DNA from 3 places in the Streptomyces sp. NPDC085946 genome. Region 2 is predicted to be linked to each of the others. Evidence: riboswitches for the same ligand, from Rfam matches in the RefSeq annotation. Region 2 holds a riboswitch; each other region holds the start of a gene.
The links. Region 2 has a riboswitch for thiamine pyrophosphate ahead of thiO (glycine oxidase ThiO). Riboswitches for the same ligand answer to the same signal wherever they lie in the genome.
Positions count from the first base shown of each region.

Region 1: linked by a shared signal. The riboswitch ahead of ACIF8T_RS16425 (thiamine ABC transporter substrate binding subunit) and the one ahead of thiO (glycine oxidase ThiO) in region 2 are both predicted to bind thiamine pyrophosphate.
Region 3: linked by a shared signal. The riboswitch ahead of thiC (phosphomethylpyrimidine synthase ThiC) and the one ahead of thiO (glycine oxidase ThiO) in region 2 are both predicted to bind thiamine pyrophosphate.

Region 1 is NZ_JBITSF010000007.1:125,741-135,687, reverse strand. It holds gene ACIF8T_RS16465 (FtsK/SpoIIIE domain-containing protein) at 1-436, opposite strand, end outside; gene ACIF8T_RS16460 (hypothetical protein) at 440-793, opposite strand; gene ACIF8T_RS16455 (XRE family transcriptional regulator) at 951-1,682, shown strand; gene ACIF8T_RS16450 (NUDIX hydrolase) at 1,711-2,181, shown strand; gene ACIF8T_RS16445 (HDIG domain-containing metalloprotein) at 2,403-2,960, opposite strand; gene ACIF8T_RS16440 (hypothetical protein) at 3,358-4,365, opposite strand; gene ACIF8T_RS16435 (hypothetical protein) at 4,658-5,284, shown strand; gene rlmN (23S rRNA (adenine(2503)-C(2))-methyltransferase RlmN) at 5,455-6,561, shown strand; TPP riboswitch at 6,597-6,702, shown strand; gene ACIF8T_RS16425 (thiamine ABC transporter substrate binding subunit) at 6,783-7,871, shown strand; gene ACIF8T_RS16420 (ABC transporter permease) at 7,916-9,517, shown strand; gene ACIF8T_RS16415 (ABC transporter ATP-binding protein) at 9,517-9,947, shown strand, end outside.
Region 2 is NZ_JBITSF010000001.1:854,578-864,524, forward strand. It holds gene bfr (bacterioferritin) at 1-17, opposite strand, end outside; gene ACIF8T_RS03815 (sulfite oxidase-like oxidoreductase) at 203-850, shown strand; gene ACIF8T_RS03820 (deoxyribonuclease IV) at 861-1,739, opposite strand; gene pknB (Stk1 family PASTA domain-containing Ser/Thr kinase) at 1,814-3,742, opposite strand; gene ACIF8T_RS03830 (thiazole synthase) at 3,831-4,625, opposite strand; gene thiS (sulfur carrier protein ThiS) at 4,628-4,828, opposite strand; gene thiO (glycine oxidase ThiO) at 4,825-5,994, opposite strand; TPP riboswitch at 5,992-6,103, opposite strand; gene ACIF8T_RS03845 (hypothetical protein) at 6,156-6,506, shown strand; gene ACIF8T_RS03850 (NAD(P)/FAD-dependent oxidoreductase) at 6,539-7,780, shown strand; gene ACIF8T_RS03855 (Rv2175c family DNA-binding protein) at 7,845-8,210, shown strand; gene thiE (thiamine phosphate synthase) at 8,565-9,227, shown strand; gene metF (methylenetetrahydrofolate reductase [NAD(P)H]) at 9,343-9,947, shown strand, end outside.
Region 3 is NZ_JBITSF010000002.1:175,508-185,454, reverse strand. It holds gene ACIF8T_RS06455 (IclR family transcriptional regulator) at 150-863, shown strand; gene ACIF8T_RS06450 (SsgA family sporulation/cell division regulator) at 963-1,397, shown strand; gene ACIF8T_RS06445 (YibE/F family protein) at 1,496-2,719, opposite strand; gene ACIF8T_RS06440 (hypothetical protein) at 2,861-3,361, shown strand; TPP riboswitch at 3,707-3,904, shown strand; gene thiC (phosphomethylpyrimidine synthase ThiC) at 3,897-5,693, shown strand; gene ACIF8T_RS06430 (hypothetical protein) at 5,902-7,008, shown strand; gene ACIF8T_RS06425 (VWA domain-containing protein) at 7,146-8,591, shown strand; gene ACIF8T_RS06420 (hypothetical protein) at 8,707-9,576, opposite strand; gene ACIF8T_RS06415 (metallophosphoesterase) at 9,761-9,947, opposite strand, start outside.

The DNA of each region.
Region 1 (9,947 bases), on a different contig from region 2:
GCATCTGCACCCGCTTGAGCACGTCGTAGCCGGTCATCCGCAGTTCCACCACGCCCGAGCGCAGCTCACGGGAGGTGACGCCGTACATGGCGAACGAGTGCCGCAACCGGTCGCACGAGGCCGCAACGTCGAAGGCGTCCTGACCGGGACGGAGCTTGAGCCGCAGCACCATTCCGGTCCGGGTTATCCGCACCCGCAGGATGCGCGGGGCTCGCGGGCCGGGTACGGGCCGGTTGGTCATCCGGGCCAGGGTCAGGCGCCAGCGGGAGGCCGGGACTGTCAGGCCGCAGGCGTCCATGACCGAGCCGTAGCGGACCAGGACCCGCAGGACTGCGAAGGTGGCCCCGAAGGTCAGCCAGTACCAGGCGGGGCGCCGCCACCGCAGGAGACCCGCAGCGGCGACGACCAGCACCAGAGCGACAGCCAGCCACGTCACGGCTCAGGCCGCCTTCGAGGCCGAACCCGCAGCGGCCAGCGAGGTGACCGCGACCGCGCGGAAGGCGATGCCGTGCCGCTTCTGGCCGTTGAACTCGTTCTCCCACGCCGAGGCGACCAAGCCGGTCAGAACCACGGGAGTCCCCATGGCCAGGTCCTCGGAGACGCCGGGCTGCGGGACGGTGAGCTTGAGGATCTCGACCTCGTCGGGCGTGGAGAACATGACTTCCACGACCATCAGGGTGACGCCGTCCTTGTCGGTGGCGATCTCACCGGTGCGGCGGTCCTTGACCTTGGGCTGCGGGGCCTTGGCGACCATCACGGTGGCGTTGGAGGTGTCTACGGGGATCTGACGCATCGTCTTGTCTCCTGCTGATCTCAGGCGTTGGCCGACTCTCCGTCGGTGAGATCAGGAGACCGTGGAAGGGGTTGGACGCATCACCGTCCGTATGGACGTTTAGGGACGTCTGAGCTACCGTCAAAACGTCCCCAGTGGTCCTGGTGAAGGGCACGTCATGACGAACGAGCGTCTGCGCGCGGCGATTTCAGGGAAGGGCGAGACGATCCAGTCCGTTGCCGAGCACGTCGGAGTGGATCCCAAGAGCGTCGAGCGGTGGATCACGACCAGCCGCACCCCGCACCGCGGGCACCGCTGGAAGGCGGCGAGCTTCCTCGGCGTCGACGAGGTCTATCTCTGGCCGTCAGTGGAGAAGCAGGCGGAGAAGGCCAGCACGTCCGAGCTGATCACGTACTACCCGCACCGTGGCGCGGTGCCGGCGCCGCTCTGGTCATCCCTCATCGAGAAGGCGACGGACCAGGTCGACATCCTCGTGTACGCCGGGCTCTTCCTCTTCGACAACCACCCGGACCTGCCCGACCAGCTGGCCGAGAAGGCGAAGGCCGGCGCCCAGGTCCGCATCCTGCTCGGTGACCCCGACTCCGAAGCGGTTCGCCAGCGTGGCGAGGAGGAGGGCATCGGCGGTGACCTGGCCGCACGCGCCCGGATCACTCGCCGCTACCTTGAGCCCGCCATGTCGACGGCAGGCGTCGAGATCCGGCTGCACGATACGATCCTCTACAACTCGATCTACCGGTTCGACGAGGACGTTCTCGTGAACCCACACGTCCTCGGAGCTCCCGCCGGCCAGAACCCGGTGATGCACTTCCGGTACCTCCCCGGAGCGCGGACCTTCCGGCACTACATGCGGAGCTTCGACTACGCCTGGGAGCGGGGCCGGAGGGCGTGACAGGCCCCGAACGTGCAACGCTGAACGCATGGCCCGTATCGACTACTTCAACGATCCCAACGCCCCGAAGGCGAACAGCCTCGTCCCCTCCGTGACCGCCGTCGCTCGCAACGAGGCCGGGGAAGTCCTGCTGATCCACAAGACCGACAACGACCTCTGGGCCCTGCCCGGCGGCGGCATCGACCTGGGCGAGTCGGCCCCGGACGCAGCGGTACGTGAGACGAAGGAAGAGACCGGCTTCGACGTGGAGGTGACGGGCCTCGTCGGCATCTACACCAACCCCGGCCACGTCATGGCGTACGACGACGGCGAAGTCCGCCAGCAGTTCTCCATCTGCTTCCATGCCCGCATCACCGGCGGCGAGTTGCGGACGAGCAGCGAGAGCAAGGAAGTGGCCTTCGTCGACCCGAGCAAGCTGGACGAGCTGAACATCCACCCGTCGATGCGCATGCGGATCGAGCATGGCTTGGCCGACCGGGCAGAGCCCTACATCGGCTGATGCCCTCGGTAGGGTCCAGCCATGAATGAGACCGACCCGTCGATGGAGGCCGCCAAGGGCAGAGTGCCCCTGTGGCTAGACCCGGACGACCTGCGATGGCTGGCTCGCCACTGCTGCTGCCCCACGGACGCATCCGATGAGGAGAAGGAGCGCTGTGGACGCCTGCGGTTCCGCGCCAGTGCAGCGCTGCACAAGCACGGCCACTCCCACTGACCAAGCGATCAGGAGCCGAGGCCGAGGCGGGTACGTGTCCGCTCGACAGCCGCACCGAGGTATGGCCGCGCCTTGCTGATCGCGTTGTGGACCTCGGAGCCCGGCTTATAGCGGACCAAGATCTCGTCGATCCGGGTATCGAAGTCGAAGGCCTGTCCGGCGGGGCCGGTCGTCATGTCAGCGAAGATCAGAGCGTCCAGGACTGGCGAATCCTCCCGCTGGTAGACGGCCAGCTCGGCCGAGAGTCCGCGCTGCTCGGCCTCGTACACGGCGCCGGAGTGATGAGCGACCAGCTGCACCAGGCGCGCCGGCGCACCCAGTGATTCCAGATGCCGAGCCCCGTCGAGGGGATGGAACCCGGTGTCACGCAGCTCGGGCGCGTAACCGATGTCATGCAGCCAGGCAGCAGAGATGAGGAGATCCCGGTCCACCTCGGACACAGCCGCGGAAGCTTCGCGAGCCCGAGCAGCCACGGCCTGAGTGTGCAGCCAGCGGTTCCCGAGTGGAGGAAGCAGGGACTCAGCGAGTTTGGCCGCTCCCTGGGGCGTGTCCAGTGCAGAAGGCATGGATGGAACGGTAGCCGAGCCGAGCAGCGAGCCGACAGGCCACGATCGAGGCGCATTGATCAGGCGCGGTAAGACTTTCCCTACTTCATCAAGGCCCGCGCACGGCGCGGGCGCGCGCCGCCTCTACGGCGCGGCCCGCCTCCTGTCTTCGCCCCGGCTGGCCGCGCCAGGCGGCGCGCTCGGCGGCTGCGGGCATGAAGCGGGGCGACACCCTCTGTGGCTGGGGCGGTCGGCTCCACGGCTTTAGGCAGCCACTTTGGGGCGAGCCTCTAAGATCTTGGCCCCAACGTCGTGCTTTAACGGGCAGGTCCACAGACTGCCCGACTCGCCATCAGCTTACGGGGCCAAGATCACTCGCCCCAAAGCAGCTCCAGCCCAAAGCCGCTCCGCCGACCTTCTACTCACGCACCGCGACGAGGTTGGAAAAGCGTGGAATAGCTCGGTAAACAGCAAATGGAATCAAGGAGAATCCAGGATACTGAGGGAGGTCGATGAATCCCATCCCTCCCAAGTTTTTCATGAGGCCATTAATATTGTCTGCAAACCGAACTCTGTTCACGGCTCCATTCGAGCCAAAGAAATCAAAGTCGGGCACTGTCGTATCTTCGGGGCCGTAGCTTCCCACGCTGCCCACGAGTGTCCACTCCTGCGGCTCTGTCCCGTATCGCGCGAAGAGGATATCGGCTTCCGTGTCCAGATACTGTCGCCCTTCCTGCAGGCGGGAGCCGATTAGTACGTCCCCCGAGTCGACAGGTGAGAGATTGATGTGCAGACCCGGGGCGAAGATTCCTCGCGACATGCGGATAATAGAACGAAGTGAATCACCATCAATCCCCCCAACTCCCTTGAAGTCGGGGATCAGGTCCTCTAGCTGTCGATCTGTCTGCGCCTGACCAGACCTCGGTGGCTTTGGACCCTGCTGCCCGCCTCTGCCTTTCCCCTTGCCGGGGGCTGCCTGGCCAGCATTGGTAGACAAGCCCACGCCCATGCCTTGAAGGCCGAGTGCAACGGAGGCAAAGGCTGAAAAAACGCTGGCGGCGTATCGGGTATCGAAGAGAGATCCCATAGCGGTGATGCGAATAAGGGAACCGGGTGGGGCAATCGTTTTGATGGTCCCTGAGCTCCACTGAAGCGGATCGGCTGCCTCCTCGGAAATGTCCTTGAGTACGCCTTCGGACTCCAATGCATCTTCCAGCATCGGGAAAAGAGCATCGCCGAGAGATTTCTGGGTGTACCTCTCGCTACCGGTTACTTGGAGATGCTGGGCGAAGCTTCGCGGTCCGACCGTCGATCTCTTCTCTTGCGTACTCGTTTCTCGCTCTTCTTCTGCAACGCCCCCCTCAAGCTGAGCCAGCATTGCCCGCACCTTGTCGGTGTCTACGTACAAAAACTCGCGCAGAATCAAGTGGCACCCCTCACTGAGTTTGAAGGGTGATGTTATAGCTGGGATTGGCGGCGTGCTGGGCGATTGGAAATATTGGCACTGAGTGCCGAACCTCCTGGTAGCGAAAGAAGACCGAACTGCTGTGCCGGTACGTACGTGCGAACACCTTCCCGGGCCGTCCTGGTTCCTGGAAGGGCGCTCAGTGATGATCAACGCTGGCGTTCGGCCGCGTCCTGGCCAGATCGCCCCCTTGTGTGCCCTTCGTGCACCTGTCACACAGGTCAGAGGCGGGACCTGGGGAGGGGAGCACTGTATGTCGGTGTTGGGTGGCTATCCGGTAGGACCGTCGGCCTGGGCCGTCGAGAGGTTTGGGCGGCATGCCGGCGCGCTTGCTGCTGCGGTTCCGGTGCAGCTGGCCAAGGCGCACGCGAAGGCTCATGCTGCGCACCTTGCTGCGGGGCTTAAGAAGCGGAGTCCGTATGGGGTTGCCCTGGCGGGCCTTGTGCGCGAGCACCTGGCGGAGACGGCTCGTGAGCTGGGGGAAGCCGTACGAGACGTGCGCGGATACGAGTACGCCGTGATCAACGATCACGCGCTCTTCCCCTTCCGCTACGCGGACAGGCCCAGGTCACCGGATCGGGCCCGGTTGCCGGCCAATGCGTCTCCTACACGGCAGCGGCTGTTTCGGGCGCACGGGCCGCAGCCTCCGGAGGGTCTCTTCGACGTCGATGAGGATCTGGTGACCGAGGAGTACCTGGGGCTGCACGAAGCGTTCGAGGAGCTGGGAGCTTCCATCAGGCTCGTCTGTGTGTTCTTCACGGCTGACGCCGAGAACGGCATCCATGCCATTCACTGGGGTGACGCCCATCTCGAACCCGACCGCACCTTCACATGGCCGTACAGGGAACAGCTCCCGGTCGCTCCTGCCCAGGTGGAATGACGGGCCGTGGGCGCCGGCACCTGGGCACCTACGGCGTCGGCTGATTGAGTCCTGGGCCGTCCCTGGGCCGTCCGAGGCCGACCAACGCTGACAGTCGGCACCCACGGGTGACCACCCCCACCCCGCTCTGGCCTGGGCTACCAGAGTCGATCTGCGACACTGGTAGCACCATGCCCAAGCCCGGAGAACTCACTTTCGTCGCCCCGCGCGGAGCCAAGAAGCCGCCGCGGCACCTCGCCGACCTCACGCCCGCCGAGCGCAAGGAGGCGGTGGCCGCGGTCGGGGAGAAGCCGTTCCGTGCCAAGCAGCTCTCGCAGCACTACTTCGCGCGGTACGCGCACGACCCGGAGCAGTGGACGGACATCCCCGCCGGCTCCCGCGGCAGGCTCCAGGAGGCGCTGCTGCCGGAGCTGATGACCGTCGTGCGGCACCTGTCGACCGACCAGGGCACCACGCGCAAGACGCTGTGGCGGCTGTTCGACGGGACGCTCGTCGAGTCGGTGCTGATGCGCTACCCGGACCGGGTGACCATGTGCATCAGCTCGCAGGCCGGGTGCGGGATGAACTGCCCGTTCTGCGCCACCGGGCAGGCGGGCCTGGACCGCAACCTGTCCACCGCCGAGATCGTGCACCAGATCGTGGACGGCATGCGGGCGCTGAGGGACGGCGAGGTCCCCGGCGGGCCCGCGCGGCTGAGCAACATCGTCTTCATGGGCATGGGCGAGCCGCTCGCCAACTACAACCGGGTGGTGGGCGCCATCCGGCGGCTGACCGACCCGGAGCCCGACGGGCTGGGCCTGTCGCAGCGCGGGATCACCGTGTCGACCGTCGGTCTCGTCCCGGCGATCCACCGGTTCGCCGACGAGGGCTTCAAGTGCCGCCTCGCCATCTCCCTGCACGCGCCCGACGACGAGCTGCGCGACACCCTCGTCCCCGTGAACACCCGCTGGAAGGTGCGCGAGGTCCTCGACGCCGGGTTCGAGTACACGGCGAAGTCGGGCCGGCGGCTGTCCATCGAGTACGCGCTGATCCGGGACATCAACGACCAGGCGTGGCGCGGTGACCGGCTCGGCCGGCTGCTCAAGGGCAGGCCGGTGCACGTCAACCTCATCCCGCTGAACCCGACGCCCGGGTCGAAGTGGACCGCGTCCCGGCCCGAGGACGAGAAGGCGTTCGTGGAGGCCGTCGCCGCCCACGGTGTGCCGGTGACCGTTCGGGACACCCGTGGACAGGAGATCGACGGGGCCTGTGGTCAGCTCGCCGCGACCGAGAGGTAATCTGACCACCGTAAAATCCGCGTAAGAACATCTGCATATTCCGACAGGGGAGCGCCACAGCGCTGAGAGTGCGGCACCGGCCGCAGACCCTCCGAACCTGGCCCAGGTCATTCTGGGTAGGGAGATCGGTCATCACTCGAGCTGTTGCGCCCTGCCCGGGGCCCCTCCGAGGGGTCCCGGGCAGGGCCGCGTCTCTTCCTGGTCACCCCAGGAGGAATTCAGTGGGCATCACCAAGAAGCGGTTCACGGCCGTGGTCGTCGGTCTGGGCCTGGTCGGCGGCCTGGCCGCCTGCGGGTCGTCCGACGGCGACGGACAGCCGTCCGGCGGTTCCAGGACGGTCACCCTGGTCAGCCACGACTCGTGGGCCGTGTCGAAGGACGTCGTCGCCGCCTTCGAGAAGCAGTCCGGCTACCGGGTCCGGGTCCTCAAGGACGGCGACGCCGGGACGGCCGTCAACAAGGCGATCCTGACCAAGGACAACCCGCAGGGCGACGTCTTCTTCGGCGTCGACAACACCCTGCTCTCCCGCGCCCTCGACAACGGGCTGTTCCAGTCCTACGAGGCGAAGGGCGCGGACCGGATCAGGGCCGAGTACCGGGCCGACGGGGAGCGGCACCGGGTCACGCCCGTCGACACCGGCGACATCTGCGTCAACTACGACAAGAAGTACTTCGCCGACCGCGAGCTCGACCCGCCGAAGAGCTTCGACGACCTGGTCCGGCCGGAGTACAAGGACCTCCTCGTCACCGAGAACGCCTCGACCTCCTCGCCCGGCCTCGGCTTCCTGCTGGGCACGGCCGCGCGGTACGGCGACGACGGCTGGCAGGACTACTGGAATAAGCTCAAGGCCAACGGCGTGAAGGTCGTCGACGGCTGGGAGCAGGCCTACAACGAGGAGTTCTCCGGCTCGGCCGGTGGCAAGCAGGCCAAGGGCGACCGGCCGCTGGTCGTGTCGTACGCCTCCTCGCCGCCCGCCGAGGTCGTCTTCGCCGACCCGAGGCCCGGCACGGCCCCGACCGGCGTCGCCGAGGGCACCTGCTTCCGGCAGGTCGAGTACGCGGGGCTGCTGAGCAACGCGAAGAACGCCGAGGGCGGCAAGGCGCTCCTCGACTTCCTGGTCGGCAAGCGGTTCCAGGAGGACATGCCGCTCAACATGTTCGTCTACCCGGTCACCGAGGACGCCGAGGTGCCCGAGGAGTTCACGCAGTACGGACCGCAGGCCGCCGACCCCGAGACCCTGGCCCCGGAGAAGATCGCCGACAAGCGGGACGAGTGGGTCAAGTCGTGGACGTCGCTCGTACTGAAGTAGCCGTCCGCCGGGACCGGCGCGGGAGCGCGGCGCGGTTCGGCCTGATGGCCGTGCCCGTCGCGTTCTTCGCGGTCTTCTTCGCCTATCCCGTCGCCGCGATCGTCGCGCGCGGTCTGCAGGCGGACGGGGCCTGGCAGCCCGGCCGGATCGCCGAGGTGCTGGGGGAGTCCGGCGTCCGGCACGTGCTGTGGTTCACCACCTGGCAGGCGCTGGCCTCCACCGCGCTCACCCTGCTGGTCGCGCTCCCCGGCGCGTACGTCTTCGCGCGCTTGGACTTCCCGGGCAAGCAGGTGCTGCGGGCCGTGGTGACCGTGCCGTTCGTGCTGCCGACGGTCGTGGTGGGGACGGCGTTCCTCGCGCTCGTCGGGCGCGGCGGACTCCTGGACGAGTTGTGGGGCGTCCGGCTGGACACCACCGTGTGGGCGATCCTGCTCGCGCACGTCTTCTTCAACTACGCGGTCGTCGTCCGCACGGTCGGCGGCCTGTGGGCGCAGCTCGACCCGCGGCAGGAGGAGGCCGCGCGGATGCTCGGCGCCTCGCCGCTCGCGGCCTGGCGCGGGGTCACCCTGCCGGCCCTGGCGCCCGCCGTGGCCGCCGCCGCGCTCATGGTCTTCCTGTTCACCTTCACCTCCTTCGGCGTGGTGCAGATCCTGGGCGGGCCGACGTTCTCGACGCTGGAGGTGGAGATCTACCGGCAGACGTCCGAGATCTTCGACCTGTCCACGGCGGCCGTGCTGACGATGGTCCAGTTCGCCGCGGTGGGCGTGATCCTGGCCGTGCACGCCTGGACCGTGCGGCGCCGGGAGACCGCGCTGCGGCTGGTGGACGCCGCCGTCACCGCGCGCCGGCCGCGCGGGGCCGGACAGTGGGCGCTGCTGGCCGGGGTGCTCGCCACGGTCGCCGTCCTGCTCGTGCTGCCGCTCGCGGTGCTGGTGCAGCGGTCGCTGGACGCGCCCGGCCTCGGCTACTACCGGGCGCTGACCCGGGAGGACGGCGGCACCTTCCTCGTCCCGCCGATCGACGCCGTCGGCACCTCCCTGCGGTACGCCGTCGCCGCCACCGCCGTCGCCGTGCTGATCGGCTCGCTCGCCGCCGTCGCGCTCACCCGGCGGGGCGCGGGGCGGTTCGTGCGCGGTTTCGACGCGCTGCTGATGCTGCCGCTCGGGGTGTCGGCGGTGACCGTCGGCTTCGGGTTCCTGATCGCGCTGGACGAACCGCCGCTGGACCTGCGCGGTTCGTGGATGCTGGTGCCGCTCGCGCAGGCGCTGGTCGGCGTCCCCTTCGTGGTGCGGACCATGCTGCCGGTGCTGCGGGCGGTGGACCACCGGCTGCGGGAGGCGGCGGCCGTGCTCGGGGCGTCGCCGTGGCGGGTGTGGCGCGAGGTCGACCTGCCGCTGGTGCGGCGGGCGCTGCTGATCGCGGCCGGGTTCGCCTTCGCGGTGTCGCTCGGGGAGTTCGGGGCGACGGTGTTCATCGCGCGGCCCGACAACCCGACGCTGCCGGTGGCGGTGGCGCGGCTGCTCGGGCGGCCGGGCGAGCTCAACTACGGGCAGGCGATGGCCCTGTCCACGCTTCTGATGATCGTGTGCGCGGTGGCGCTGCTGGTGCTGGAGCGGCTGCGGACCGACCGGACCGGGGAGTTCTGATGCTGCTGAGCCTGCGGGACGCCACCGTCCGCTTCGGCGGGCGGGCCGTGCTCGACGCCGTCGGCCTGGAGGTCGCCGAGCACGAGGTGGTGTGCGTGCTCGGGCCCAGCGGCAGCGGCAAGTCGACGCTGCTGCGGGTGGTGGCGGGGCTGCAGCCGCTGGACGCCGGGCGGGTGCTGCTGGACGGACGGGACCAGGCGGGGGTGCCCGCGCACCGGCGCGGGGTGGGGCTGATGTTCCAGGACCACCAGCTGTTCCCGCAGCGGGACGTGCGCGGGAACGTCGCCTTCGGGCTGCGGATGCACGGTGCCGCGCGGCGCGCACAGGACGAGCGGGTACGGGAGCTGCTGGATCTCGTCGGGCTGCCGGGGGCCGCCGGGAGGGCTGTCGCCGCCCTGTCGGGCGGGGAGCAGCAGCGGGTGGCGCTGGC
Region 2 (9,947 bases):
TCGGGGTCGCCCTGCATCGCAGAGGCTCCTTCCAACCGGTGGGTACTGGCGGGTTGCGCCGCATGATTCCACCGGTGGTGAAGATCGTCCAGTAAGTCTTCACTTAGTAAGTAAGTGCTGGCTTAGTCATGCTTGTTGCTTATTGTCCGAATACGGGTGGGCCCGGTCCTGTGCATCCCCCGAGGTCTGTCAGGATGGAGTCATGGGTCAGCCGGCAGAGCGCGGATCGGGAGCGCGTGGTTCAGGAGGAGGGGCACAGTTCGAGCTTCCGCCGGGGCAGCGGGTGCAGAAGGGCTGGCCGGTCACGCACTACGGACCGGTCCCGAAGTTCCGCCCGGAGCGCTGGGAGTTCCGGGTCTTCGGCGCCACCGCCGACGGCGCGAAGCACTGCTGGACCCACGAGGAGTTCACCGCCCTCCCCTACCGGACGGTCGTCGCCGACCTGCACTGCGTCACGAAGTTCAGCATGCTCGGCGCCGAGTGGGGCGGCATCCCGGCGCACACCATCCTCGACATCGCCCCGCCCGCGCCCGACGTCACCCATGTGATGGTGTGGGCCGAGTACGGGTTCAGCTCCAACCTGCGGCTGTCGGACTTCGCCTCGGAGCGCACCCTGTTCGCCACCCACAAGGACGGCGAACTGCTCACCGCCGAGCACGGCTTCCCGCTGCGCCTGGTCGTCCCGCACCTGTACGCCTGGAAGGGCCCCAAGTGGGTCCGCGGCGTGGAGTACATGACCGCCGACCGCCGCGGCTTCTGGGAGGAGCGCGGCTACCACAACATCGGCGATCCGTGGAAGGAACAGCGCTACTCCTACCAGGAGGAGCCCGGGGAGGGCCCCGACCTCTGAGCGGCCCGCCTCACGGGTCCCGCAGCTTCTTCAGCCGCTCCACGTCCGCCGCGTGCCCCTCCTTGCCGCCGGGCGTCTCGATGACCAGCGGCACGCCCTCGGTCGCGGGGTGCGTCATCAGCGCCCGGAACGCGTCCTCGCCGATGTGGCCGGCGCCGATGTTGGCGTGCCGGTCCTTGTGCGCGCCGACCACGTCCTTGGAGTCGTTGGCGTGGATCAGCTTCAGCCGGCCCTCGCCGACGGTCTCCACCAGCAGGTCCAGGGTCTGGTGCATGCCGCTGGGCCCGGTCAGGTCGTGGCCGGCCGCGAAGATGTGGCAGGTGTCCAGGCAGACCCCCAGCTTCGGATGGGCGTCCAGCGCCTCGAAGTAGGGCCCGAAGTCCCAGGTCCGCGAGCACAGCGAGGCGCCCTGGCCGGCCGTCGACTCCAGCAGCAGGTACGGGTCGTCGTCGTGGGTGAGCTCGTCCAGCAGCGGCAGCAGGTGCTCCCGCACCTGCCGCAGCGCCACCGACCGCTCCCGGCCGCCGGTCGCGCTGCCGGTGTGCACCACCACGCCCAGCGCGCCGATCTCCCGGCCGCGCCGCAGCGAGTGCCGCAGCGACTCCACCGACCGCTCCACCGTCGCCTCGGTGTGCGAACCGAAGTTGATCAGGTACGGGGCGTGCACGTACGCCGGGATCGACTCGGCCGCGCACGCCGCGCGGAAGGCCTCGTCCTGCTTCGGGTTGCCGGCGGGGGTGGCCCAGCCGCGCGGGTTGGCGACGAAGACCTGCACGGCCTCCGCCTTCAGCTCGCGGGCGTAGGACAGGCCGACGGAGTGCAGGCCGCCGGCCACGGGGACGTGGCCGCCGACGGGGTTGCGCGGGCGGCCGGACTGCTCACTGTTCACCCGTTCAGGGTGTCATGCGGCAGGCCCCGCACGGCCGCCGGACCGCTGTGACGCCCGCCGCTCCGCGGGCCCGGTCAGCGGATCTCGAGGGTGATCGTCGACCCCTTGGGCGCGGTGTCCCCGCCGTCCACCGACTGGCCCTCCACGGTGTCGCCGAACAGGCCGAGCAGCCCGCGGTCCTCCTCGACCCGGAAACCGGCGGCCTCCAGCTTCCGCCTGGCGTCGTCCACGCCGTCGCCGACGACGTCCGGGACCTCGACCATCTCCGGGCCCTTGGACAGCGTCAGCGTCACCGTGTCGCCCTCGGCGGCCCGGCCGCCGCTGCCCGGGCTCTGCCGGGCGACCCGGCCCTTGTCGTGCTCGGAGGTGACCCGCTCGGCGGCGACCTTCACCTTCAGGCCGGCGTCGGCGAGCTCCGCCCTGGCGTCCGCCAGGTCCTCCCCGGTCACGTCGGGCACGTCCACCGGGCGGCCCTTGCTGACGGTCAGCGCGACCGCCGAGCCCGCGCGCACCTTCGTGCCCAGCTCGGGCCGCGTGGAGACGACCTGGCCCGCGGCCACGTCCTCGCTGAACGCCCGGGTGACCATGCCCGGCTGGAGCCCCTCGTCCTTCAGGGCCGACCGGGCCCTGTCCAGCCGGTAGCCCTCCAGGTCGGGCACCCGCACGGTCCGCGGTCCCTTGGAGACGGTCAGGGCCACCGAGTCGTTGCCGCGGATGCGGGCGCCCACCGCCGGGTCGGTGCCGATGACCGTGCCGCGTTCCACCGTGTCGCTGTACGCGTGCGTGACCTCGCCGACCTCCAGCCCGGCCGCCTCCAGCCGGTCCCGGGCCTGCGTCTCGGTCTTCTCCAGCACCGGCGGGACCTTGGTGAACTGACCCGAGTTGATGTACCAGACGCCGGTGCCGACGCCGAGCAGCAGCAGGACGGCGACGACGGCCGCCATCGGCCCGCGCCGCAGCCGGGTGCGGCGCCGGGGCGGGTCGGGGGCGGGCGTGCGCAGGCGGCTGGTGCGGTCGAGGCCGGCGGGGGCCTCGCCGTCCTCGCCGACCGGCAGCGGCCGGGGCACGGTCAGCGCGCGCGGGATCACGCTGGTGCGGTCCTCGGCGTTGTCGTGGTCCGCGGCGAGCGCCTGCGGCGGCACCGCGTCCAGCTGGTCCGCGCCGAGCCGGGCGTGCGCCCCGCGGGTCAGCGCGAGCAGGGCGACCGCGTCGTGCGGACGGACGTCAGGGGTGCGCGCGGTCGCCGACGCGACCAGCTCGTCCAGCTCGTACGCCATGCCCGGCACGGCGGCCGAGGGCGGCGGGACGTCCTCGTGCAGGTGCTTGTAGAGGATCGTGGCGGGGGAGTCCCCGTCGTGCGGCTTGGCGCCGGTCAGCATCTCGTACAGCATCACGCCGCACGCGTACACGTCGACGCGCGGGCCGGCGGTGCCCTGCTCGATCTGCTCGGGCGCGAGGTAGGAGACCGTGCCGAGCACGGTCCCGGTGGTGTTGGTCACCGTGTCCACGGCCCGGACCAGGCCGAAGTCGGCGACCTTGACCCGCCCGTCGTCGCCGATCAGGACGTTCTCCGGCTTCATGTCCCGGTGCACGAACCCGGCGCGGTGCGCCGCGCCGAGCGCCGCCAGGACCGGCTCCAGGATGTCCAGCGCGGCCCGCGGCTGGAGCGCCCCGCGCTCGCGCAGCACGTCGCGCAGGGTGCAGCCGGCCACGTACTCCATCGCCAGGTAGACGTACGGCCCGTCGGTGCCCTGGTCGAAGACCTGCACCACGTTCGGGTGGGCCAGCCGGGCCACCGACTTCGCCTCGCGGATGAACCGCTCCACGAAGGAGGCGTCGGCCGCGAGCGCCGGGTGCATCACCTTGAGCGCGAGGACCCGGTCGAGACGGGTGTCCACGGCCCGGTAGACCGTGGCCATCCCGCCGACCGCGATCCGCGCCTCGACGCGGTACCGGCCGTCGAGCACCTGCCCGACCAGCGGGTCCTGAAGGGTCGTGTCCACGCAGGCGAGTGTACGAGCCGCCGCCGGCAGGGCGGCTCGTTCCGCCGCCCGGGGGACGGAATGCAGCAGACCTGTGACGGTCGCGCCCTCAGAACGCCGGGCGCTCCGGGTCCAGGTGCGCGCGGCCCTCGGCCGGCGAGGACGCCTCCGCGAAACGGCGGCGCGGGATGCGCCCGGCCCGGTACGCCAGCCGCCCCGCCTCCACCGCGTGCCTCATCGCCGCGGCCATCAGCACCGGCTCCTGCGCCCGCGTCACCGCCGAGGCGAGCATCACACCGGCGCAGCCCAGCTCCATCGCCAGGGCGGCGTCCGAGGCCGTGCCGGCGCCCGCGTCCAGGATCACCGGCACGCGCGCGTGCTCCACGATCAGCTGGAAGTTATGCGGGTTGCGGATGCCGAGGCCGGAGCCGATCGGCGAGCCCAGCGGCATGATCGCCGCACAGCCGGCGTCCTCCAGCTTCCGGGCCAGCACCGGGTCGTCGTTGGTGTACGGCAGGACCGTGAACCCGTCGTCGACCAGCGTCTCCGCCGCCTCCAGCAGCTCGATCGGGTCGGGCAGCAGCGTGCGCTCGTCGGCGATGACCTCCAGCTTGATCAGGTCGGTGCCCAGCGCCTCGCGCGCCAGACGGGCGGTGAGGACGGCCTCCCCGGCGGTGAAGCAGCCGGCCGTGTTGGGCAGCACCCGGATGCCGAGCCGGTCGAGCACCGACAGCACCGAGCCGTGCACCGAGGGGTCCACGCGCCGCATCGCGACCGTGGTCAGCTCCGTACCGGAGGCCACCAGGGCGCGCTCCAGCACGTCGAGGCTGGGCGCCCCGCCCGTGCCCATGATCAGGCGGGACGCGAGGGACGTGCCGCCGAGGACGAAGGGGTCGTCGGCCATGGTCAGCCTCCTTGGACGGCGGTGAGGACTTCCACGCGGTCGCCCTCGCTCAGGGCGGTGACCGGCCACTGCGCGCGCGGGACGACGGTCTCGTTGAGGGCGGCGGCCACGCCCGAGGGTGCCTGGGTGAGGGACTTCACCACGGTGTCGAGGGCCGTGCCGGGGGCGATCTCCCGGGGGCGGCCGTTGACGGAGATGTTCATGCGGGCTGCTCCGTGAGGACGGCGGTGCCGAAACGGCGGGGGGTGAAGGGACGGGCCTCGTCGGGGAGCTCACCGGTCGCCAGGACGTGCGCCATGACGTCGCCGGTGACCGGGGTGAGCAGCACGCCGTTGCGGTAGTGGCCGGTGGCCAGCAGCAGTCCGTCCAGCCCGGTCGGGCCCAGCAGCGGCGCGTTGTCGGGGGAGGCGGGCCGCAGCCCGGCCCGGACCTCGGTGAACGCCAGCTCGGTGATGCCCGGGACCAGCTCGTGCGCGTCGCGCAGCAGCTCGTACACGCCGCCCGCGGTCACCGTCGTGTCCCAGCCCAGCTCCTCGCTCGTCGCGCCGACGACCAGCTCCCCGTTCTCGCGCGGCACCAGGTAGACGTGGCTGCCGCGCACCACGGCCCGCACGGTCCGGCCGAGGAACGGCCCGTGCCGCGTCGGCATCGCCAGCCGCACGACCTGCCCCTTCACCGGCCGCACCGGCGGCAGGACGTCGTCGGGGACGCCCGCCAGCCGCCCGCTGAGGCTGCCCGCGGCCAGGACCACCCGCCCGGCGCCCAGCGCGGTGCCGTCGGCCGTCACCACGCCCGTGGCCCGGTCCCGTACGACGGTGAGCCGCTCGGCCCACGCGCGGTGGAACACCACCCCGGCCCGCTCGCACGCGGCCACCAGCGCCCGGGCCAGCCGCCGCGGGTCGACCTGGTGGTCGCCGTCGACGCGCAGCCCGCCGCGCACCCCCGGCGCGAGCATCGGCTCCAGACGCCGGCACTCCCGCCCCGACAGCCACTGGGAGTCCAGCCCCGAGCGCTGCTGGAAGGCGTGCAGTTCGCGCAGATGGGCGCGGTCGTCGGCGTCCAGGGCGACCGCGAGCGTGCCGTTGCGGCGGTAGCCGAGGTCGTGGCCGGTCAGTTCGGCCAGCTCCGCCGCGAAGCCGGGCCAGCGGCGGGCGGACTCCAGGTTGAGGCCGAGCAGGGTCTGCTCGCCGTAGTGCAGTTCCGTGACGGCGGCCAGCATCCCGGCCGCCACCTGCGCGGCCCCGCCGCCGGGTTCGGGGTCCAGCACGGCCGTGGCCAGGCCGCGCTGCGCGGCCCGCCAGGCCGTGACCAGGCCGATGATCCCGCCCCCGACGACCAGGACGTCTGACGTGTCGGACGTGCGCGACATGGGCGTCCAGCCCCTCCCTTCGCCGGCATGACCCGGATCAGGTTCGTACGGTCGGAGGCCGCCAGCCTCCCTCTCAGCCCGGTGCGTCCGGGCTCCCGCGAGTGCTCTACGTTGGCCACCCTAGCCCGACGCCGCACGTCTCAGTAAGGGAGCCTCCGCCCGTGGCCCGTTCGCTCGACGGTCTCGTCCTCGCCCCCGTCGCCGACCAGGCCCCGGGCCAGGTCGGCACCCGCACCCGGTTCGCCTACCGCGAGGAGGACGGCGTGGTGTGGGCCGAGTACGCGGGCGGCGACGTCGTACGGGGGCATCTGGTGGGTACCCGGGAGGGGGACCGGCTGGACTTCCGGTACGTGCAGCTCAAGCACGACGGGACGACCTCGTCGGGACACTGCGTGTCGACGGTGACGGAACTGCCCGACGGGCGGGTGCGGCTGGAGGAGACCTGGCGGTGGGAGTCGCAGCGGGGCAGCGGGACGAGCGTGGTGGAGCAGATTCCCGCGCACGGGCACTGACTGACGGTCCGTCAGGTGACTAGGGTGATCAGGTGAGCGAGCAGACCCAGGAACAGGGAGCGTCCGGGCCGCGCCGGGTGGTCGTGGCGGGCGCGGGCATGGCCGGCGTGCAGACCGCCGTCGCGCTGCGGGAACAGGGCTTCCCCGGCACCGTGACCCTGATCGGCGCGGAGCCCCACCAGCCGTACGACCGGCCGCCGTTGTCCAAGGCCGTGCTGCTCGGCAAGGCCGAGGGCTCCGCCTTCGACGTCGACTTCGAGGCGCTCGGCATCGAACTGCGGCTCGGCTGCGAGGTGCTGGGCCTGCGGCCCGCCGACCACGAACTGGACACCGGGGCCGGGCCCGTGCCGTACGACGTCCTGGTCGTCGCGACCGGGGCCGAGCCGGTCCGGCTGCCGGGCACGGAGGGCGTGCCCGGCGTGCACCTGCTGCGCACCCTGGACGACGCCGAACGGCTGCGGCCGGTGCTCGCCCGGCAGCACGACATCGTGGTCGTCGGCGCCGGCTGGATCGGCGCGGAGTTCGCCACCGCCGCGCGCGAGGCGGGCTGCGCGGTGACCGTCGTCGAGGCCGCCGGCCGGCCGCTGGCCGGGGCGCTGCCGGACGAGGTGGCCGCGCCGATGGCCGCCTGGTACGCCGACGCCGGGGCCGAGCTGCGCACGCACGCGCGCGTGCGGCGCGTCGAGCCCGGCGCGGTGCTCCTGGACGACGGCACGCGGCTGCCCGCGGACGCGGTCGTCGTCGGCATCGGGGCCCGGCCCGCCACCGCCTGGCTGGCCGGCTCGGGCATCGAGCTCGGCGCGCACGGCGAGATCGTGGCCGACCGGCACCTGCGCACCTCGCTGCCCGACGTCTACGCGGTCGGCGACTGCGCCTCCTTCCCGTCGGGCCGCTACGGCGAGCGCCTGCTCGTCCACCACTGGGACAACGCCCTGCAGGGGCCGCGCACGGTGGCCGTGAACATCGTCGGCGGGGCCACCGGCGAGACACCGGCGGTGTACGACCCGGTGCCGTACTTCTGGTCCGAGCAGTTCGGCCGCTTCGTCCAGTACGCCGGCCACCACGCGTCCGCCGACCGGACGGTGTGGCGCGGTGACGCCTCCGGCCCGGCGTGGACGGTGTGCTGGCTGCGCGGCGGCCGTCTGGTCGCCCTGCTGGCGGTCGGCCGGCCCCGGGACCTGGCGCAGGGGCGCCGCCTGATCGAGTCGGGCGCGGTGATGGAGCCGCGGCTGCTGGCGGACCCGGCGCGGCCGCTGAAGGCGGCGACGGCCTGATGCGTTCGCGCAGGTGGACCGGCCTGGCTTCCTCCTGTCAGTGGGGGATGGCAGGCTTGTTTCCGTGACCGAGATTGACGCAAAGATCGATGCTCTCGTCCCTGCCTGGCTCACCCTTCCCGACATCGCCGAGATGCTCGGCGTCGAGGTGACGCGTGTGCGGCAGCTGGTCAAGGAGGGCCAGCTCATCGCCGTACGCCGGGGTGAGAACCGGGCGCTGCACGTCCCCGCCGACTTCATCGACGGGGACAAGGTCGTCAAGGGCCTGTCCGGGACCCTGACGCTGCTGCGGGACGACGGCTTCACGGACGAAGAGATGCTGGAGTGGCTGTTCACGGCCGACCCGAGCCTGCCCGGCACCCCGGCGCAGGCCCTGCGCGAGAACCGCGGCACGGAGGTGAAGCGCCGCGCCCAGGCGCTGGCCGTCTGACCCGGGTCGGCCGGGTACGGGCCTGACCGTCCCCGGTGCCCCGGGGCGACAGCGGGACGCGCCCGGTGCCGGCCGGGCGCCGCGAGGGGGACCGGGGCGGTCGCCCGGCCGTGTTCCTCGACGCGGGTGCCGAGGGAGGCAGGCGTGGGCCGGGCGGCGTGCCCGGTCCGCCCCGCGCCCCGTCCCCCGCGGCGCCGGCCACGACCCGTCCATGGCGGCCCGGGGCCCGGCCGAGGGCTCGGAGCGCGTCCGGGCGGGGGCTTATCCTGACCCGTCGTCGGGCCCGGCCCGGGTCCGACGGCCGCGAGAGCGGGCCCGCCGGGCCCGTCCACATCGACCACGGGGGACATCCGCATGCCCGGAACCGACACCGCCACCGACCCGCGTGCCCGGCTCGCCGACGCCCGGCTCTACCTGTGCACGGACGCCCGCAGGCGGCAGGGCGACCTGCCCGAGTTCCTCGACGCGGTGCTCGGCGGCGGCGTCGACGTCGTGCAGCTGCGCGACAAGGGCATGGAGGCCGCCGAGGAGCTGGAGCACCTGCGGGTCTTCGCGGACGCCTGCGCCCGCCACGGCAAGCTGCTCGCGGTCAACGACCGCGCGGACGTCGCCCACGCGGCCGGCTCCGACGTCCTGCACCTCGGGCAGGGCGACCTTCCCGTGCCCGCGGCCCGCGCGATCCTCGGCGACCGGGTCCTGATCGGCCGCTCCACGCACGCCGAGTCCGAGGCCGCCGCCGCGGCCGTGCAGGACGGCGTGGACTACTTCTGCACCGGCCCGTGCTGGCCGACCCCCACCAAGCCGGGCCGTCCGGCCCCCGGCCTGGACCTGGTCCGGTACGCGGCCTCTCTCGGTACCGACCGCCCCTGGTTCGCCATCGGCGGCATCGACCTCGGCAACCTCGACGAGGTCCTCGACGCGGGCGCCCGCCGGGTCGTCGTCGTACGGGCGATCACGGAGGCGGACGACCCGGGCGCGGCGGCGGCCGGGTTCGCGAAGCGGCTGCGGCAGGTCTGAGGGCGGGCGGGGCCGCCGGAGGCCCGTTGTCCAAGGGGTGGACAGCAAGTCGACAAACAGGTCAAATCTCCCTGCTCTTGTTGGGGGACCGCCGCCCCCTGGCTAACCTGCCCGTATGGCCCTCGGAACCGCATCCACCAGGACTGATCGCGCACGCACCGTGCGCGACATGCTCGCCGCCGGGAAGACGACGTACTCGTTCGAGTTCTGGGCTCCCAAGACGGAGCAGGGCGAGCGGAACCTGTGGAACGCGCTGCGCAGGGTCGAGGCCGTCGGCCCCGACTTCGTCTCCGTGACGTACGGAGCGGGCGGCTCCACCCGCGCCGGCACCGTGCGGGCCACCGAGCAGATCGCCTCCGACACCACCCTCACCCCGGTCGCCCACCTCACCGCGGTCGACCACTCCGTCGCCGAGCTGCGCAACATCATCGGCCAGTACGCCGACGCCGGGATCCGCAACATGCTCGCCGTGCGCGGCGACCCGCCCGGCGACCCCATGGGCGAGTGGGTCCCGCACCCGCAGGGCCTCACCTACGCCGCCGAACTCGTCCAGCTCATCAAGGAGTCGGGCGACTTCTGCGTCGGCGTGGCGGCCTTCCCGGAGATGCACCCGCGCTCCGCGGACTGGGACAGCGACGTCGCCCGCTTCGTCGACAAGTGCCGGGCCGGCGCGGACTACGCGATCACACAGATGTTCTTCCACCCGGAGTCCTACCTCCG
Region 3 (9,947 bases), on a different contig from region 2:
CGGACTGCCCCCTCGCGCTTCGGGAGTGCCCCTTGGCCACGGCCGACACCGTATCCGTCCCCCTGCACGCCGTCCCCCTCCAGCCCCGCTCGACGGCACCCGCCGCGCCGCAGCCTCCCGGCACCCTCATCGGATCCGTGCAGCGCGCGATGCGCCTGCTGGAGACCGTCGCCCGGCACGAGTACGGCGCCCCCGCCAAGCAGCTGGCCCGCGAGACCGGCCTGGCGCTTCCCACGACCTACCACCTGCTGCGGACCCTCGTGCACGAGGGCTATCTGCACCGCGACAAGGGGCTGTTCTTCCTCGGTGAGGCGACCGAACGGCTGAGCAGCAGCGGAGCACAGCAGAAACGTCGCACCACCGTCGTCGAGGCGTTGGCGCACTGGCGCGACACGCTCGGCGCACCCGTGTACTACGCGGTGTACCGGGAGGGTGAAATCGAGGTCCTGTGCGTCTCGGACACCCCGGGCAATCCCGCGGTCGAGGAGTGGGCCGACTTCCGGGAGACGGGCCACGCGCACGCCATCGGGCAGTGCCTGCTCTCCCAGCTCGACGAGGAGGCCCGCCGCGACCACCTCGCCCGCTACCCCGTCCGGCCCGTCACGCCGTACACCGTGCGCGACGCCCACAGCCTGCTCAGACGCCTGGACCGGATCCGGCGGATGGAACCGGTGATCGAGCGTCAGGAGTACGCCCTCGGCACGGTGTGCGCCGCGATCCCCATCACCGTCGGCACCACGGCGGCCACGATCGCCCTCTCCCTGCCCGTCCACCAGGCCGACCGGCTGCTGCCCGCGGTGCACCGGCTGCAGGAGGAGATGGGCCGGCTGCTGGGCTCGCTTACCCTCTCTATCAGTATCTGAAAACTCACTCCTTGTGATCTGCTGTGTACGTTAAGCAAGATTCCAGGCAAGTTGTCAGGGTTCCATCCCGGCCAGTCACCGGCGAACGACGGGGTAGCGATGCGCGAGTCCGTACAGGCAGAGGTCATGATGAGCTTTCTCGTGTCCGAGGAGCTCTCCTTCCGCATCCCGGTGGAGCTGCGGTACGAGACCTGCGATCCGTATGCCGTGCGCCTGACCTTCCATCTGCCCGGCGACGCCCCGGTGACCTGGGCCTTCGGCAGGGAACTGCTGATCGACGGGGTGGGGCGGCCGTGCGGCGAGGGCGATGTGCGGGTCTCGCCGGTGGAGCCCGACGACCTCACCGAGGTCCTGATCCGCCTCCAGGTCGGCGGCGACCAGGCGCTGTTCCGCTCGTCCACGGCACCGCTCGTGGCCTTCCTGGACCGCACCGACAAGCTGGTGCCGCTGGGCCAGGAGGGGGCACTGGCCGACTTCGACGCGCACCTCGACGAGGCGCTGGACCGCATCCTGGCGGAGCAGGGAGCCGGGTGAAGCGTTACGGCAACCGGGTGGTGTTGGCGTAACGCTTCACCGGCCGCCGCCCGGTCCGCCGGAACGCTTCTGCACGGCAGCGGCCGGCGGCGAGGGCGTCAGCGCTTGCGGCGGCGTCCCCGCCCGCCGCGTGCCGGCGCCTGGGGCTCCGTCACCGGGGCCCGGGAGCCGGGGCGGTCGGCCGAGACCACCAGGGCCGCCAGCGCCGTCGTCACCGGCACCGAGGCGACCAGGCCGATCGAGCCGACCAGCGTGCGCACGATCTCCTCCGCGACCAGCTCACTGTTGGCGACCGTCCCCACGCTGCTCTGCGCGATGGAGAACAGCAGCAGCAGCGGCAGCGCGGCGCCCGCGTAGGCGAGGACGAGCGTGTTGACGACGGAGGCGATGTGGTCGCGGCCGATCCGGATGCCCGCGCGGTACAGCCCGCGCCAGCCCATCGACGGATTGGCCTCGTGCAGTTCCCACACCGCCGACGTCTGCGTGACCGTCACGTCGTCCAGGACACCGAGCGAACCGATGATGATGCCGGCGAGCAGCAGACCGCTCATGTCGATCTCGGGGTACAGGCCGTGGATCAGACCGGTGTTGTCGTCGGTGTTGCCGGTGAGCGCGGCCCAGTCGATGAAGAGCGAACCGAGGACGCCGATCAGCAGCAGCGAGACGAGGGTGCCGAGCACCGCCACCGACGTACGGGCCGACAGTCCGTGGCACAGGTACAGCGCGATCAGCATGATGGCGCTCGACCCCACCACCGCCACGACCAGCGGGTTGGAGCCCTGCAGGATCGCGGGCAGCATGAAGAAGTTGAGCACCAGGAAGCTGATGGCCAGCGCGACCAGCGCCATGACGCCGCGCAGCCGCCCGACGGCCACGACGGCGAGCGCGAAGATGCCCGCGAGCACCGCCATCGGGACGCGGCGGTTGACGTCGGCGACCGAGTACTGGAGGTCCTTCGGCGCGGAGGGCTCGTAGGCGACCACGACCTCCTGGCCCTCGTGCAGCTGCCGGGACTGGTCCGGCTGGACGATCTCCGTGAACGTGCGGCCCTCGTCCTTGCCGGTGTCGACCCGGATCGTCGCCTTCTTGCAGGTGCCCTCGGCCTGCTGCACCGCGGAGGAGCCCTCGGCGGTCGAGGTGTCGCCGGTCGGCGGGACCCCCGAGGCGCCGGCGTCCGCGCAGCTCACCTCGACGACCTCGGTGACCGTGGCCTGCTGCGTCTGCCGGTCGAACCCGACACCGGTGCGCTCGTGCGCCGGGGCGCCGCCCGGCCACAGCACGGCGAGACCGACCAGGACCACCGCGGCGAAGGGGATGAGCACCGCCGCGATGACCTTGCGCAGGTGCAGGGAGACGGGCGCGGCCGGGCCGTGCGCGTGGCTGTGCGAGTGTCCGTGGCCGCCGCCGCCCGGTGCGGGGGCGGGACCGTGGCCGCCGCCGGAGCCGTGGCCGCCTCCTGAGCCGTGTCCGGAGCCGCGGCCGGCATCCGGGCCCCGGCCGTCGCCGGGACCGTCGCCGGGGCCGGGGCCGCCCTGTGCGCCGGGCCCGCTGGGGGAGCCGCGGCCGCCGTCGAACGCGGGAGGGTGCCCGTGCTCGCCGGCGGGACCGTGTCCGTGCCGGCCATCGGGTCCCGGACCGTGTCCGCCGGTGTGGTCGTCGTCGAACCCGGGCCGCTGGAAGCTGCCGCGGTCGTGGCCGGACCCACGACGGACGCCGCCGTTGCCGCCGCCGAAGCCGGGGCGCTGCCCGCCGTCGCCGAACTCGGGACGACGGCCGCCGCCGTGGCCGTCATCGGGCCCGGGGCGCTGTCCGCCGCCGTGGCCGCCGTCGTACGCCCCGGGGCGGTGCCCGCCTCCCTGGCCGCTGTCGAACCCGGGACCGCGCCCGCCGCCGGGAGCGTGCCCTCGGCCGGACGCCGAACCCCCGGACGCCGAACCCCCGGACGCCGGACCCTCGAACCATGAGGCAGCGGGGCCCGGCCGGTCGGACCCCGGGCCCTCGGAAGCCGGTCCGGCCGGCCCTGGACCCGGCCGGCCGCCGTCCTCCCAGTCCGGGCCGGGGCCGCGACCGGGTACCTGGCCTCCACCGGATCGCGGACCAGGGCGCGGACCGGGTCCTGAACCAGGTCCCGGACCAGGTCCCGGGCCGGGCCCCCGGCCGGGTCCGTCGCCGTTTCCGGCGCCGGATCCGTGGGGCGGCTCGGGCGGTGGGTACGGGGGATGCTGCGTCGTGGTCACCGCCCGATCATCGCAAGAACGGCGGGGGCCCTCTGTTCAGCGCGCCAGAACTGACGCTAGCGTGGAGGCACCTTTTGCACACGCGGGAGCTCGGAGCACCGGGCTGAGAGGGCGCTGACCTCCGTCCCGGCGATGTTTCACATGAAACGTCGCCGGAGCCGAGAGATGTTTCACAGGGAACATCGGACCATCGGCAGACGGATACCGCTGCGTCGACCGCCGAACCTGTTACCGGGTAATGCCGGCGTAGGGAGTAGGTCTCATGACCAACAAGGACGCACGCACGCCTGCCTCCACGCAGACCGCGACGAACGGATCGCGGGACGCGGAGGCCGGGAAGTCCATCGGCTGGCACAAGGCGTACGTCGAGGGTTCGCGCCCCGACCTCCGGGTGCCGGTCCGCCAGGTGCACCTCACCAACGGGCAGTCGGTCACGCTGTACGACACCTCGGGCCCGTACACCGACCCGCTCGTCGACACCGACGTCCGCAGGGGACTGCCGCCGCTGCGGGAGAACTGGATCGTCTCCCGCGGTGACACGGAGGAGTACGCGGGCCGTCCCGTCCGCCCCGAGGACGACGGGATCAAGCACACCGCGCCCCGCGGCGGCCTGCGCAACCTGGACGCGGTCTTCCCCGGGCGTCCCCGCCTGCCGCGCCGCGGCCGGGACGGCAAGGCCGTCACGCAGCTCGCGTACGCGCGACGCGGCGAGATCACGCCCGAGATGGAGTTCGTGGCGCTCCGGGAGAACGTCTCGCCCGAGGTGGTGCGCGAGGAGATCGCGGCGGGCCGGGCCGTGCTGCCGGCCAACGTCAACCACCCGGAGATCGAGCCGATGATCATCGGCAAGCGGTTCCTGGTGAAGGTCAACGCCAACATCGGCAACTCCGCGGTGACCTCCTCCATCGAGGAGGAGGTCGAGAAGATGACGTGGGCCACCCGCTGGGGCGCCGACACGGTCATGGACCTGTCCACCGGCCGCAACATCCACACCACCCGCGAGTGGGTGCTGCGCAACTCCCCCGTGCCCATCGGCACCGTGCCGCTGTACCAGGCCCTGGAGAAGGTCGACGGCAAGGCCGAGGAACTGACCTGGGAGATCTACAAGGACACGGTCATCGAACAGGCCGAGCAGGGCGTGGACTACATGACGGTCCACGCGGGGGTGCGCCTGGCGTACGTGCCGCTGACCGCCCACCGCAAGACCGGCATCGTCTCGCGCGGCGGCTCGATCATGGCCGCGTGGTGCCTGGCGCACCACAAGGAGTCCTTCCTGTACGAGAATTTCGAGGAACTCTGCGATATCCTCGCCGCGTACGACGTGACGTACTCCCTCGGGGACGGACTGCGGCCGGGTTCCATCGCGGACGCCAACGACGAGGCGCAGTTCGCCGAGTTGAGGACGCTGGGGGAACTCAACCGGATCGCGAAGCGGTTCGATGTGCAGACGATGATCGAGGGCCCGGGCCACGTCCCGATGCACAAGATCAAGGAGAACATCGACCTCCAGCAGGAGATCTGCGAGGAGGCCCCGTTCTATACGCTCGGCCCGCTGACCACCGACGTCGCCCCGGCGTACGACCACATCACCTCCGGCATCGGTGCCGCGATGATCGCCTGGTGGGGCACGGCGATGCTCTGTTACGTCACGCCCAAGGAGCACCTGGGCCTGCCGAACCGCGACGACGTCAAGACCGGCGTCATCACCTACAAGATCGCCGCCCACGCCGCCGACCTCGCCAAGGGCCACCCGGGGGCCCAGGAGTGGGACGACGCGCTGTCGGACGCCCGCTTCGAGTTCCGCTGGGAGGACCAGTTCAATCTGGCCCTCGACCCGGACACGGCACGGGAGTTCCACGACGAGACCCTGCCCGCCGAGCCCGCCAAGACCGCGCACTTCTGCTCGATGTGCGGTCCCAAGTTCTGCAGCATGAAGATCTCGCAGGACATCCGCCGCGAGCACGGCACCAGCCGGACCGAGATCGAGCAGGGCATGGCCGAGAAGTCCAAGGAGTTCGCGGCCGCCGGCAACCGGGTGTACCTGCCGATCGCGGACTGACCGACGGGACCGGCCGGCACCGGGATCCGGCGCTGTCCGGCCCGCGCGGGGGACGCGGGCCGGACAGCCGGGACCGGCCGGACCGGCCTGACCGGACGACAGGCGGGCGACGGCGGAAGGCCAGGAGAACGGACCGGCCCCGGACCGCCGTCGTAACGGAAAGAACACGTGGCTGCTCGACACCACCAAGATCCCTAAGGTCTGTGCCATGGGTGGGATCGATGTGGCCAACGGAGTGACGGGCGCCGTCCTCGGCATGCTCTGCGCGGTGCTGTTCCAGCAGCCCCTGCAGAACGCCTGGTACCGACTGCGCAGGCGTTCGCGGACCGCGATCCGCAGCATGGGACGCCGTGAGGAGACCGGCCCGGCCTGGCGGACGTTCTCCCTCGGCCCGCTGCACACCTCCGCCCTGATCGTCGAGGGCGACGGCGACTCCCCGATCCCCCCGGAGGCGGTCTTCGTCCACGTGCTCGACGAGGAGGTGCGGCTTCCGCCGGACATGGCCCCCTGGCGGGACGAGATCGCCGAGGAGAGCGAGCACCTGCGGGCGGAGGGCCGTACGCCGCTGTGGAACGGGCCGCGCTACGCGGTCGAGTCGTTCGACATCTCGCGTACCCCCCTGGACGAGACCCCCCAGGTCCACCTGAGGCTGCGCCCGACCGACTACTACACCTTCCTCGCGGCCCAGCAGCTCGACCGCAGGCTCCCCGACGGCACGACACCGCGGTCCCGGTACCTGGACCCCGAGCGTCCGCTGCAGGCCCCGGACTTCCTGCAGTGCAGCTTCGCCGTCAACATCGCGGTGGTCACCGCGGACGACATGCTGGTGGTGAGCCGGCGCAGCGACCGGGTCCGGATGGCGCCGGGCGTCTGGAACTCCTCCGTCAACGAAGGGCTGTCCCGCCACATCGACTCCTCGGGGCGGCGCGGCGCACCGGACCTCCACGCCGTGGCCCGCCGCGGCATGCGGGAGGAGCTGTCCCTGGAGCCCCACGAGTACACGCTCGACCTGCTGGCCTTCGTGCTCGACACGGACAGGCGCCACTGGAGCGGCCACTTCTTCGCCAGGCTGGGGACCCTCAGCAGCCGGGACCTGCAGGAACGCATGAGCCGGGGCGTCCCGGACCGATGGGAGCACGAGACGATCGACTACGTGCCCTTCCGCCCCGCGACGGTGGTCAAGTACCTGCTGCGCCCGGACCGCGTCCACCGGTGGGCGCCGCTGGCACCGGCGCTGTTCCACCTCTCCCTCGTCCACGCGTACAGCCGCACCCTTGTCGAACGCGTGGAGGCGCAACTCGTCCGGCGCCTCTGAACGGTCCGGCCGGCCGGACCGGCCCCGGGCGCTTCGGCGTCCGGCTCCCGCACCCGGAAGGCGGACGTGCCGGGAAGAAGTGGTCCCCCGGGCCCGCCCCCTCCCCATCGCGGCCTCCGGCTCGGCAGACTGAGGCCATGACAGCGATGCCCCTGAGCAAGGGCGCCAACCTTCCCGTCGACGCGTCCGCCGTGCGGGTCGAGCTCACCTGGACCGCGGGACCCGGTGTGCCCGAGGTCGACGCCTCGGCCCTGCTGCTCACCGCAGCCGGACGCGTCCGTGACGACGGCGACTTCGTCTTCTACAACCAGCCGCAGCACGTGTCGCAGGCGGTGCGGCACCTGGGCAAGCAGCGTGCCGGCGGCGCTGTGACCGACGCGGTCGAGGTGAACCTCGGCTCCCTCGAACCGGCCGTCGAGCGCATCGTGCTGTGCGCCTCGGCCGACGGCGGGACCTTCGGCCAGGTGCCCGGCCTGTCGCTGCGGCTGCTCGACGCGGGGACGCGGACCGAGCTCGCCCGGTTCGACATGACGGCCGCGACGGAGACCGCGATGATCGGCGGGGAGCTCTACCTGCGGCAGGGACGGTGGAAGTTCCGCGCGGTGGGCCAGGGCTACGCCTCCGGACTCGCCGGGGTGGCCACCGACTTCGGCATCACGGTCGACGACGCTCCCCCGGCCACGCCCGCCGCCCCGGCCCCCGCCACCCCCGCTCCGCCCACCCCCACCCCACCGGCTCCCGCGCCCCCCACGACCGCACCGCACTCCCCGCCGCCGCCCGCCCCGGCCACCGCGACACCCGGCCCCCGCCTCACCAAGGGCGAGGAGCGCCTGCCCGTCGACATGCGCAAGCGCCTCTCCCTGCGCAAGGAGCAGGTCGCGGTCAGTCTGCGCAAGCACGGGGCGACCGGCGTCACCGCGCGCGTCATCCTGGTCCTGGACGCCTCCGGCTCCATGTCGTTCCTCTACTCCAAGGGCGTCGTGGCCGACGTCGTCGAACGCATGGCCGCGGTCGCCGCGCAGCTCGACGACGACGGCGAGATGCAGGCCTGGACCTTCGCCTCGAACGCCGCCCGGCTGCCCGACCTGCGGCTGGGCGAGCTCCCCGAGTGGCTCCGGCTGCACGTGCGCGTCGGCCAGATCGGCCTCTTCCGCCGGAACAAGCCGCCGAAGGGGCTCCAGGACGGTCAGGTCGACATGCGGGCGGTCGGCATCCAGAACGAGGAGCAGAAGGTGATCGCCCAGGTCCGCGACTTCGTCCGGGACAACCCGGCGGCCGCTCCGACCCTGGTGCTGTTCTTCTCCGACGGAGGTGTCTACCGCAACGCCGAGATCGAGCGGGAGCTCCGCGAGGCGGTGGAGGAACCGATCTTCTGGCAGTTCGTGGGACTGGGCACGTCGAACTACGGCGTGCTCGAACGCTTCGACACGCTGCCCGGCCGCCGGGTGGACAACGTCGGCTTCTTCTCGGTGGACGACATCAGCACCGTCCCCGACCAGGAGCTGTACGACCGTCTGCTGTCCGAGTTCCCCGGCTGGATCACCGCGGCCGGCCGGGCGGGCATCCTCCGGCCGGGTGCCTGACCCCGCGGCCCCGCCGGGCACGCCCCGGCTCGCGCTCCCTCACGACGACCCCGTGCAGGGACGCGCGAGCCGGGCGTGCCCGGCGCACGCCCCGGCAGCCACCGCGCCCCGGCGGCTACTCCGGCTGGTGCTCCGGTCCGCCGAAGTCCGGGCTGGTGTAGTCGGGGCGCGTGAAACGCGGCCTTGTGCCGCTGGCCGTACCGTCGTCGGGGCTGGTGAAACCCGGGCGGTCGTAGCCGAGGTGGGGGATGCGGCCGGGCGGCGCGGCGGGTGCCGTGCGGGGCAGGGCGGCGGCCGCGTCCGGGTCGGCGAGCGCCTCCCGCAGGAACGGCAGGACGCCGCGCTCCAGCAGGGCCTCCCGCCAGGCTTCCCTGGCCCGGTCGACCTCCCCGCTCAGTTCGCCGTACGGGCCGCTCTCGGCCGTCGGCTTGTTGCGCAGGGCGGTGACCAGCAGACCCGCGGCGGCGACCAGGATCGCCAGGGCGGTCACGGCGCCGAACACCCAGCCGGTGGTGAGCAGGGTCCGCGCGAACGCCGGCTCGGGGGTGAGCATCTTCAGGACGTACCCCACGAGCAGGAAGAGCGCCGCGGCGGTGCCGGCCAGGACGGGCGCGAGGACGGCGACGACGGCGACGGCACCCGCGCCGGCGGCCTCGGCGGCTTCCCCCATGCCGGCCGTGAGCCCGGCCGTGCCCCCGCCCGGCTCGCCGGAGCCGGACTCGCGCGCGGGCGACGGGGCGGACGAGGCCGGCCGGCGCAGTTCCTCGCGGAGCGTGACGTAGTGCTGGTACTCGGTGGCCGCGGCCGCCGTGATGAGCGCGGTGGCGTTCAGCGCCATGGCGCGCAGCTGTTCGGAGTCGAGACGCCGGCCGACGGCGGCCAGTTCCGGACGGTGCGGGGCGGAGCGCAGCGCCTCATGGAGGATCCGCTCGTACTCCTGACGGTCCTCGCTCAACAGGTGCTGCGGAACGCTGTTCATGTGCATCCCCCGATGCTCCGTAGGGCTTGGGGCTCGGCATGCTGACGAGCCGTCGGGCAGAAACGGAGGGGAGCCTGCTACGGACAGGCCGATGGTAGAGCGGTGACGGCATGCGGTGACAGGGGGTTTGCCGAAATTGGGCCCTGCCCGGCACCGTCCCCCGCCGGGGGAACACTTGATCGGGGAACGTTCAGATATCCAGGGGCAGTTGCTGGACCAGCAGCTTTCCGGCCATGGTCACGCCGCCGTCCATCGCGATGGCGAGGCCGTCGGCGTAGACGTGCGGTCCCGACACCACCGGTCCGGCGTCGTCCTCGCCGTCCTCGGAGCCGACCTCGCCCAGCAGGTACGGAATGGGGCTGTGGCCGTGAACGATG